2 regions of the Arthrobacter sp. Ld5 genome follow, and region 1 is predicted to be linked to the other one. Evidence: predicted binding sites of a transcription regulator. Region 1 holds the regulator's gene; the other holds the start of a gene.

Region 1 (3,921 bases):
GTCCGGCGCGTAGGTCACGGCGAGGTCCCACAGGGTCTCCCCGGTGGAGACGTTCACATCGACCGTGGCCGTGGACGTGGGTGCCAACTCCCCCGCCCTGGCCTCGGAGGTCAGGAACGCCGCGAGGAGAATCAGCGCCGCGACGCCGAGGGCGATCGGCAGGCCGACCAGCAGCAGGCGGCCCCGCCGGGTCAGCGTCAGGGGGCGGTCCGCACTCCGCTGCGTGGAGGTACGAACCGGGCCGGGACCGGAGGCTGCCGCGGAGGGCACGGGGACGGTGGGGAGGGGCGTGGGGAGGAGCCTGAGATGGTTCTCGGCCCGAGCGGGCGTCCACAGCGAGCTGCCATGCAGTGCGGGTGTAACCATTGCCGTTCCTCTTTCCTTCGAATGTCCGCGCCGGACGACCGTCCGATTCGAACAAACGTTCTAATGAGTATCTGCCTATTTCTAGCACCTACGGACGATCCATGTCGAGACTCGGTCGAACATATGTTTGAAAACTGCTCCCGACTGTCCTAGCGTGGAGAGATCAGGACATCGTCGGCGGATGCCGCTCTCCACGGGCGGTTCCGTGGTCGATGTGTCCCACACAATCAGCCGCCTCTGACAGAACGGCTTCCCGACCACGGAAGCGGACCGGCGGCGACAACCGGATCAGTGATCCAAGGCGAAAGGCGCACCAGTGGCGGAATCACCAGCCGCGGCCCGGCAGGAATCGAACACTGCCGACGTCCCGGCGGATGCGGTACCCATCTCCGCGGGCCGGGGCCGGCCGCGGGGTCGCTCGGTGTCCAAGGGGCTGACCGCCCGGCAGCTGACGATCCTCGAGACGATCCAGCGGTCGATCGCCGACAAGGGGTATCCGCCGTCCATGCGGGAGATCGGTGACACGGTGGGCCTCGCCAGCCTGTCCAGCGTGACCCACCAGCTGTCGCAGCTCGAGCGGCTCGGCTACGTGCGCCGGGACCCCAAGCGTCCCCGCGCCATGGAGGTCCTGCTCCCGCTGACCCTGGCCCCGGACACCTCGGGCACCCGGACCGGCCCGTCCGCGGACGGCAGGCCCGCCGTCGAGCACGGGATCGCCGTCGACACCGCCCTCGTGCCGCTCGTGGGGCGTATCGCCGCCGGCGGGCCGATCCTCGCGGACCAGATGGTCGAGGACGTCATGCCGCTGCCCCGCCAGCTGGTCGGCCACGGGGACCTGTTCATGCTCAGGGTCTCGGGGGACTCGATGGTGGATGCCGCCATCTGCGACGGCGACTGGGTGGTGGTCCGGCGGCAGCAGAGTGCGCAGAACGGGGACATCGTGGCAGCGCTGCTCGACGAGGAGGCCACGGTCAAGACGTTCCGCCAGCGGGACGGCCATACCTGGCTCCTCCCGCAGAACACGCGCTACGAGCCCATCCTCGGCGACCACGCCAGCATCATGGGCAAGGTCGTCTCGGTGCTGCGCGCCCTGTAGCCGTCGTGCGGCGGGCGGGCCGGAGCGTCAGCGGGCGGAGAGACGCTCCAGGATGCCCGTGACGGTCGCGCGGTCCGTCGTCGCCCAGAAGGGTGGGAGGGCTGCCCGCAGGAAGCCGCCGTACCGCGCCGTGGCGAGGCGGCTGTCCAGGACGGCCACCACGCCCCTGTCCCCCGCCGCCCTGATCAGGCGTCCCGCGCCCTGCGCGAGCCGGACGGCGGCGTGCGTGGCGGAGACGCTCATGAAGCCGTTGCCCCCGTTCCTGGCCACCGCCCGGGTGCGGGCGGTCATCAGCGGGTCGTCCGGGCGCGGGAACGGGATGCGGTCGATCACGACCAGCCGGCACGAGGCCCCGGGCACGTCCACGCCCTGCCACAGGGACATGGTGCCGAACAGGCAGGTGTCCGGTTCGTCCGCGAACTGCGTGACCAGGGCGTTGAGCGAGGACTCCCCCTGGCACAGGATCTCGAAGTCCACCTCCGGTCGCAGCGCCTCCGCTGCCTCCTCGGCGGCACGCTTCGACGAGAACAGTCCCAGCGCTCCTCCCCGGGACGCCGTGAGCAGTCCCAGCAGCTCCTCGAGCTGCGCCTCGGAGGTGCCGCGCTCGGGCTTCGGGAGGTCCTTCGCCACGTAGAGGACGCCCTGCCGCGGGTAGTCGAAGGGACTGCCGACATCGACCCCCGTCCAGGCGGGTGCTCCGGGACCGCTGAGTCCCAGCGACCCGGCGACGGGACCGAACTCGGAGCCGATCGCGAGGGTCGCGGAGGTCAGGATCACGGTGTGGTCCTCGAACAGGCCCTCCCGGAGGCGTCCGGCGACGGACAGCGGCGCGACGTTCAGCGTGGCGGGTGCGCTCTCGTCGGGCTGGGCGTACCCCGCGCCCGGCGTGAAGGTGCTGGGACGCGACGCCCACACGACCTCGCCCAGGTCCGACGCCGCGAGGATCCGTTCGGCGAGCTCGAAGACCAGCGTGGTGCGGGACCGCGCGACCTGCCGGCCGCCGTCGGCGTCGGACTCGGACTTGCCGTCCGTCTTCGTGTCCGACAGCGCGGCCCGGGACGCGTCCCGCACCTGGGCGAGGGCCTGGCCGAGATCCTCCGGGAGCCCTCCGGGCAGCAGGCCCGAGGGCACGAGCTCGGCGGCCGCCTCGAACGCGTCGGCGGCCGTGTCGAGGGCGCCGGTGGCGATGGAGGCGTGGCGGCGGAGCGCCGCGGCCGCCGCGCTGACCATCGAGGCTGAGAGCTGGCCGGACACGGCCCCGGTGACCCGGTCGTGGAGCTCGTGCGCCTCGTCGATGACGACGACGTCGTACTCCGGCAGGACGGCGAGGCCCTCGAAGGCGCTGATCGCGAGCATCGCGTGGTTGGTGATGATGATGTCGGCATCCGCCGCCGCGGCGCGCGCCTTCTCGCTGAAGCACTCGGAGGCCACCGGACAGCGTGCTGAGCCGAGGCACTCCATGCTGGAGACGGACACCTGGCGCCACGCGCGGTCGCTCACGCCGGGGACGAGGTCGTCGCGATCGCCGGTCGTCGTCTCCTCGGCCCACTCGCGCAGCCGGACGACGTCCCTGCCGAGCGCCGAGGACGGGCCGTCGGTGGCCGGCGCCGGGTGCGGGGCGGCGTCCTCGCCCAGGCTGAAGAGCGTGCCGGGCGCGTCCTCCTCGGGGAACCCGCCGCCGGTCTTGTGGCGGCAGACGTAGTTGGAGCGGCCCTTGAGCAGGGCGACGTCGACGGGGCGCGTGAGCGCGGGGCCCACCGCGTCCAGCAGGCGCGGGAGGTCCCTGCCGACGATCTGCGCCTGAAGGGCGAGCGTGGCCGTCGAGACGACCGAGGGCCGGTCGCTGTCCATCGCGTGGGCGATCAGCGGGACCAGGTACGCGAGGGACTTCCCGGTGCCGGTGCCGGCCTGGACGAGCAGGTGCTCCCCCGAGCGGATCGACTCGCTGACCTGGCGGACCATCTCGTGCTGGCCGGAGCGCATCTCGCCGCCCATGGCCCCCACGGCGGCGTCGAGCAGTTCGAGGGCCTGCCGGGCTTCGTCCGAGTGGCGGGACGCGTCCGGCGCCGCCACGGCGCCGGACCGCGTGCTCTCACTCATGCCGGACGTACGCCTCCAGTTCGGAGGCCAGGCCCTCCCGGACCATCACTTCGAGGCGGGTCCCCTCACCGACGTGCTCCAGGCCGAGGATCTCGACGTCCTCGTCGTGGAGGCGGCTGAGGATCTCCCCGTGCTCGTACGGCACCAGGAGGTCCAGCTTCACACCCGGCCGCGGGATGCCGGCGCTGATCAGCTGGCGCAGCTCGGTGAGCCCCGCGCCCGTCCGCGCGGAGACGACGACGGACCGCGGTTCGCGCTGCCGCAGCCGCTCGATGACGAACGGATCGGCGGCGTCGGCCTTGTTCAGCACGATGATCTCGGGCACCCTGCGGGCGTCCACCTCCGTGAGCACGGCGCGG
Region 2 (3,921 bases), on a different contig from region 1:
TCGAACAGACCCTGCGCGCCGCCCTCGCCGACCCCGCGGCGGCAGCCGCCGTCCTGACCGGGCGGCTCGTGCGCACCCTCGAGGCGAGCGGGTGGGATCCGGTGGACCTCGACGGCGCCGTCGCCGGCCCCTTCACACCGCCGACGACTGCCGCTGATGCGACGTCCGGGCCGGCCTCCGGGACAGCGTCCGGGTCGGCGGAGGACGGCGAGCAGCAGCGGCCGACCCGACGGAAGGTTTCGGCGCGTCGGCGGAGGGAGGCCGAGGCGCAGCTGGCCGCGGCGCGCGAGGCCGTCGCCGGCGCGAGGGAGCGGCTGGCGGCAGCGGCGAAGGCATCGGCTCGGATCGACGTGCGGCGGAACGGTGTCACCGCTTCGATCGAGGACCTCGAGGACCGCCTTGGCACCCTGCGCCGCGAGCTGGCCGATGTCGACGAAGAGCGCAGCGCCCTCGCCCACGAGACGGAGACCGCCGAACGTTCGGTGGAAGAGGCGGAAGGGGCGGAGGCTGCAGCCCGTGCACTCCTGGAGGGATGACGCTCGCTGCCCGGTCCCGCCGGATGTCCCCGAGGGGAGAAGCCGGCTGCCACCGGCGCTGTGATCACAGCTCCCGGTGGACCTGGTGCACGGCTTCTCTCCTCGAGGCCCTGGTCATGCTGTCCCCCAAGAAGATCAGCATGCTTATTGTTCTACGGTAGCGGAGGATCGGGCCGGGGAAAAGCCCGGAGGCGATCTCATCGCAACCCGGCCGCCGGAGCCACCAGCTGCACGATGTTCCCGAGCAGCGCCGCATTGAAGTCGACGCCGAGCTGATTGGGGATCGTCACCAGCAGCGTGTCGGCGGCCTGCACGGCGGCATCGGCCGCGAGCTCCTCGGCGATGACGTCCGGGGCGCCGATGTAGCTGCGGCCGAAACGGGACCTGGCACCGTCGAGGAGACCCACCTGGTCCCGTGATTCGCGCTGGGCACGGACGCCGAAGTAGTACTCGTCGGTCTCGCTGACGATCGGGAGGATGCTGCGGCTCACGGACACCCTCGGGGCCCATGCGTGCCCGGCCTCCGACCAGGCCGTGCGGAACACCTCGATCTGCTCCGCCTGCAACTCGTCGAAGGGGACGCCGGTGTCCTCCGTGAGGAGGGTCGAACTCATCAGGTTCATCCCCTGCTCCCCCGCCCACCGGGCCGTCGCCCGCGTGCCCGATCCCCACCAGATGCGTTCGGACAGTCCGGGCGAGATCGGGTCGATCGGGAGCCTGCCGACGCTGCCCGACATCCGCGGGTTGGGCTGGGCGATCCCCCGGCCGGCGATCGCGTGGCGGAAGAGCGCCGCCTTGTCGCGTGCCAGGTCCGCGTCGTCGGAGCCCTCGGACGGGAGGTACCCGAACGTGCGCCATCCGTCGAGTGCCGTCTCGGGCGACCCCCGGCTGATCCCGAGCTGCAGGCGCCGGTTGCTGACGAGGTCGGTGACGGCGGCCTCCTCGGCCATGTACAGCGGGTTCTCGTAGCGCATGTCGATCACCCCGGTGCCCAGTTCGATGGTCTTCGTCCGCGCGGCCATCGCGGCGAGCAGCGGGAACGGCGCCGAATACTGCGGGGCGAAATGGTGCACGCGCACGTAGGCGCCATCGACACCGAGCTCCTCGGCCGCCACGGCCAGGTCGATGGCCTGGACCAGCGACTCCCGCGCGGTGGGGACGAGCGAGCCCCTCACGTCCTGGTAGTGCCCGAAGGACAGGAACCCGATCTTTGTCATGCCTTGTGCAGCGCGGCGTCACCCTCCCGCATTCCCGGGGCGGCACCGCGCCGCACTGCTCGTGCGTCCGTCCGTGCCGGGGCCGGACGTGATCCAGTCGTGTCCTCAGGCCTGGAACCACGACGCGACGGGCAGTTTGGTGCCCTGGCGGAGCCTCCGCACGGATTGAGGCCGAGCTCCAGGACGCGCGGCATCGGAGATCCACGAACGAGTCATTCGCTATTGTGTTCTAGGGCATGTCCCGTAAAATAGAACACATGTCCGAAGAAGGCGTCCGGGAATCTCCGTTCGGTGCGTGTGCGCCGGGTGCAGCCGCCTCCGTCGTGCGGGGGTGGATCAGGGCGCTCGATCCCCGGACACCGTCGGCTCGAGTGTCCGCGACGGCGGCCTCCCCCGCGGAACCCGTCGAAGGTCATGAGGAAGCACTCGTATCGCAACTGCGGGCTCTCGAGGACCTGAAGTGCGCAGCCGCGGCTGCGCAGGCCCGTGCGGCGCTGGACCTGGATACTGCCCGACGGCGAGCGGAGGCTGCCGCAGGCGTGCCTGCGGATCAGCGGGGTCGGGGCGTGGCCGCCGAAGTCGCCCTGGCGAGGCGGGAATCCCCGCACCAGGGGTCACGTCTGCTGGGACTGGCCCGAACGCTCGTCGCCGATATGCCCCGGACTCTCGCAGCCCTGGAATCCGGGGTCATCAGTGAGTGGCGAGCGACCCTGATCGTTCGCGAGACCATCTGCCTCAGCGCCGAGAACCGGCATGCCGTGGACACGGCATTGGCCGCCGACAGCGGAGCCCTCGAGGGCGTCGGTACGCAGGGGGTGAAGGACCGGGCCCGGAGGATCGCCCTGCGTCTCGAGCCGGCGGCCGCCGTGGCAAGGGCCCGCAAGGCGGTCGGCGAGCGCTACGTCAGTTGTCGGCCGGCCCCGGACGCCATGGCGTACCTGACTGCCCTGCTTCCCGCGACCGAGGCGATCAGTGCCTACTCGGCCCTGTCCCGTCATGCCGACACCCTGACCACCGCCGGAAGCAATCGCGGGCTCGGGCGCGGGCAGCTCATGGCCGATGCCCTCGTCGAACGGGTCACCGGCGCGCCCGCCGGATCGGTGAAGGCCGACGTGCACCTCATCATGACCGACCGCACCCTGTTCCAGGGCGACAGTGAGCCGGCGTACCTGCCCGGCTACGGTCCGGTCCCGGCGCAGATCGCCCGCGACCTCCTCCGGGAACATGCAGAGAAGCGTGGCGCCGATGGGTCCGGCACGCTCGACGGGCGCGCCGCACACGTCTGGCTCCGGCGGCTCTATACCGCACCGGAGACCGGGCAACTGGTGGGTATGGAATCGCGGGCCCGGCTCTTTCCGCCCGGACTGCGCCGCCTGATCGCCGCGAGGGACGCGACCTGCCGCACCCCGTACTGCGATGCGCCGATCAGGCACACCGACCACGTCGTCCCGTGGCGCCTCACCGGTACCACGAGTGCCGATGGTGGGCAGGGGCTGTGCGAGAACTGCAACTACATCAAGGAAGCCACCGGCTGGTCGTCCCGAACTATGCCTGGTTCGGCGAACGGGATCGAACGACGCACCCCCACCGGCCACACTTACGTCTCGACCTCGCCGCCACTGCCCGGGACACGTCTGCCCGGAGCATCCCGGCCCAGGATGGCCATGTCCAGGAGGACTCCCAGACCGATGCACTCGGTGATCGACCTCATCCTCTACCCGGCAGCAGCATGATGGCGGGCCGCTCCTCGACCCCTGCAGGACCTACGGCCCTGTCCTGCCGTGCCGAGCGCGCCTAGCGTCCTGCAGCGTGAAGGAATTGCCGTTTCCGCAGCGAATAGCCAGGTCCGTCGGGGCCAGCCCTGTGTCGGAGAAGGTGGCCCGGGCACAGGAAATCATCTACGGCCCGGTGATCGGCTGGGCACGGCGGAGCCCCCTCCACACCGGCGTTCTGGGCCACTCGATCCATCCTGTGCTTACCGACGTGACGCTCGGGTGCTGGCTGAGTGCATCCATCCTCGATCTGGGTGGTGGAGAATCCGCCCGCAGCAGTGCCACACTGCTGGTCGGCACCGGGGTGGTGGCGTCCGTGCCGACGGCGATCTCCGGCGCCGGCGACTGGGCGGGCATGGAAGGAACCGAGCGCCGGATCGCTGCGGTCCACGCACT

What was found. Region 1 encodes LexA, which represses DNA repair genes until DNA is damaged. Its sites were predicted from a motif close to TCGAACANNTGTTCGA; they were not measured.
Region 2: ACSGDB_RS00720 (DUF222 domain-containing protein) is a predicted target of LexA. The motif match lies at 2,003-2,018, and genes of this name have one in related genera.

What each region holds. Positions count from the first base shown of each region.
Region 1 covers NZ_JBPKBO010000005.1:48,901-52,821, forward strand. Annotated here, with positions in the region: gene ACSGDB_RS02760 (LysM peptidoglycan-binding domain-containing protein) at 1-366, opposite strand, end outside; gene lexA (transcriptional repressor LexA) at 752-1,462, shown strand; gene ACSGDB_RS02770 (ATP-dependent DNA helicase) at 1,490-3,562, opposite strand; gene hflX (GTPase HflX) at 3,555-3,921, opposite strand, start outside.
Region 2 covers NZ_JBPKBO010000002.1:69,639-73,559, forward strand. Annotated here, with positions in the region: gene ACSGDB_RS00710 (transposase) at 1-536, shown strand, start outside; gene ACSGDB_RS00715 (LLM class flavin-dependent oxidoreductase) at 734-1,753, opposite strand; gene ACSGDB_RS00720 (DUF222 domain-containing protein) at 2,125-3,486, shown strand; gene ACSGDB_RS00725 (DUF2231 domain-containing protein) at 3,662-3,921, shown strand, end outside.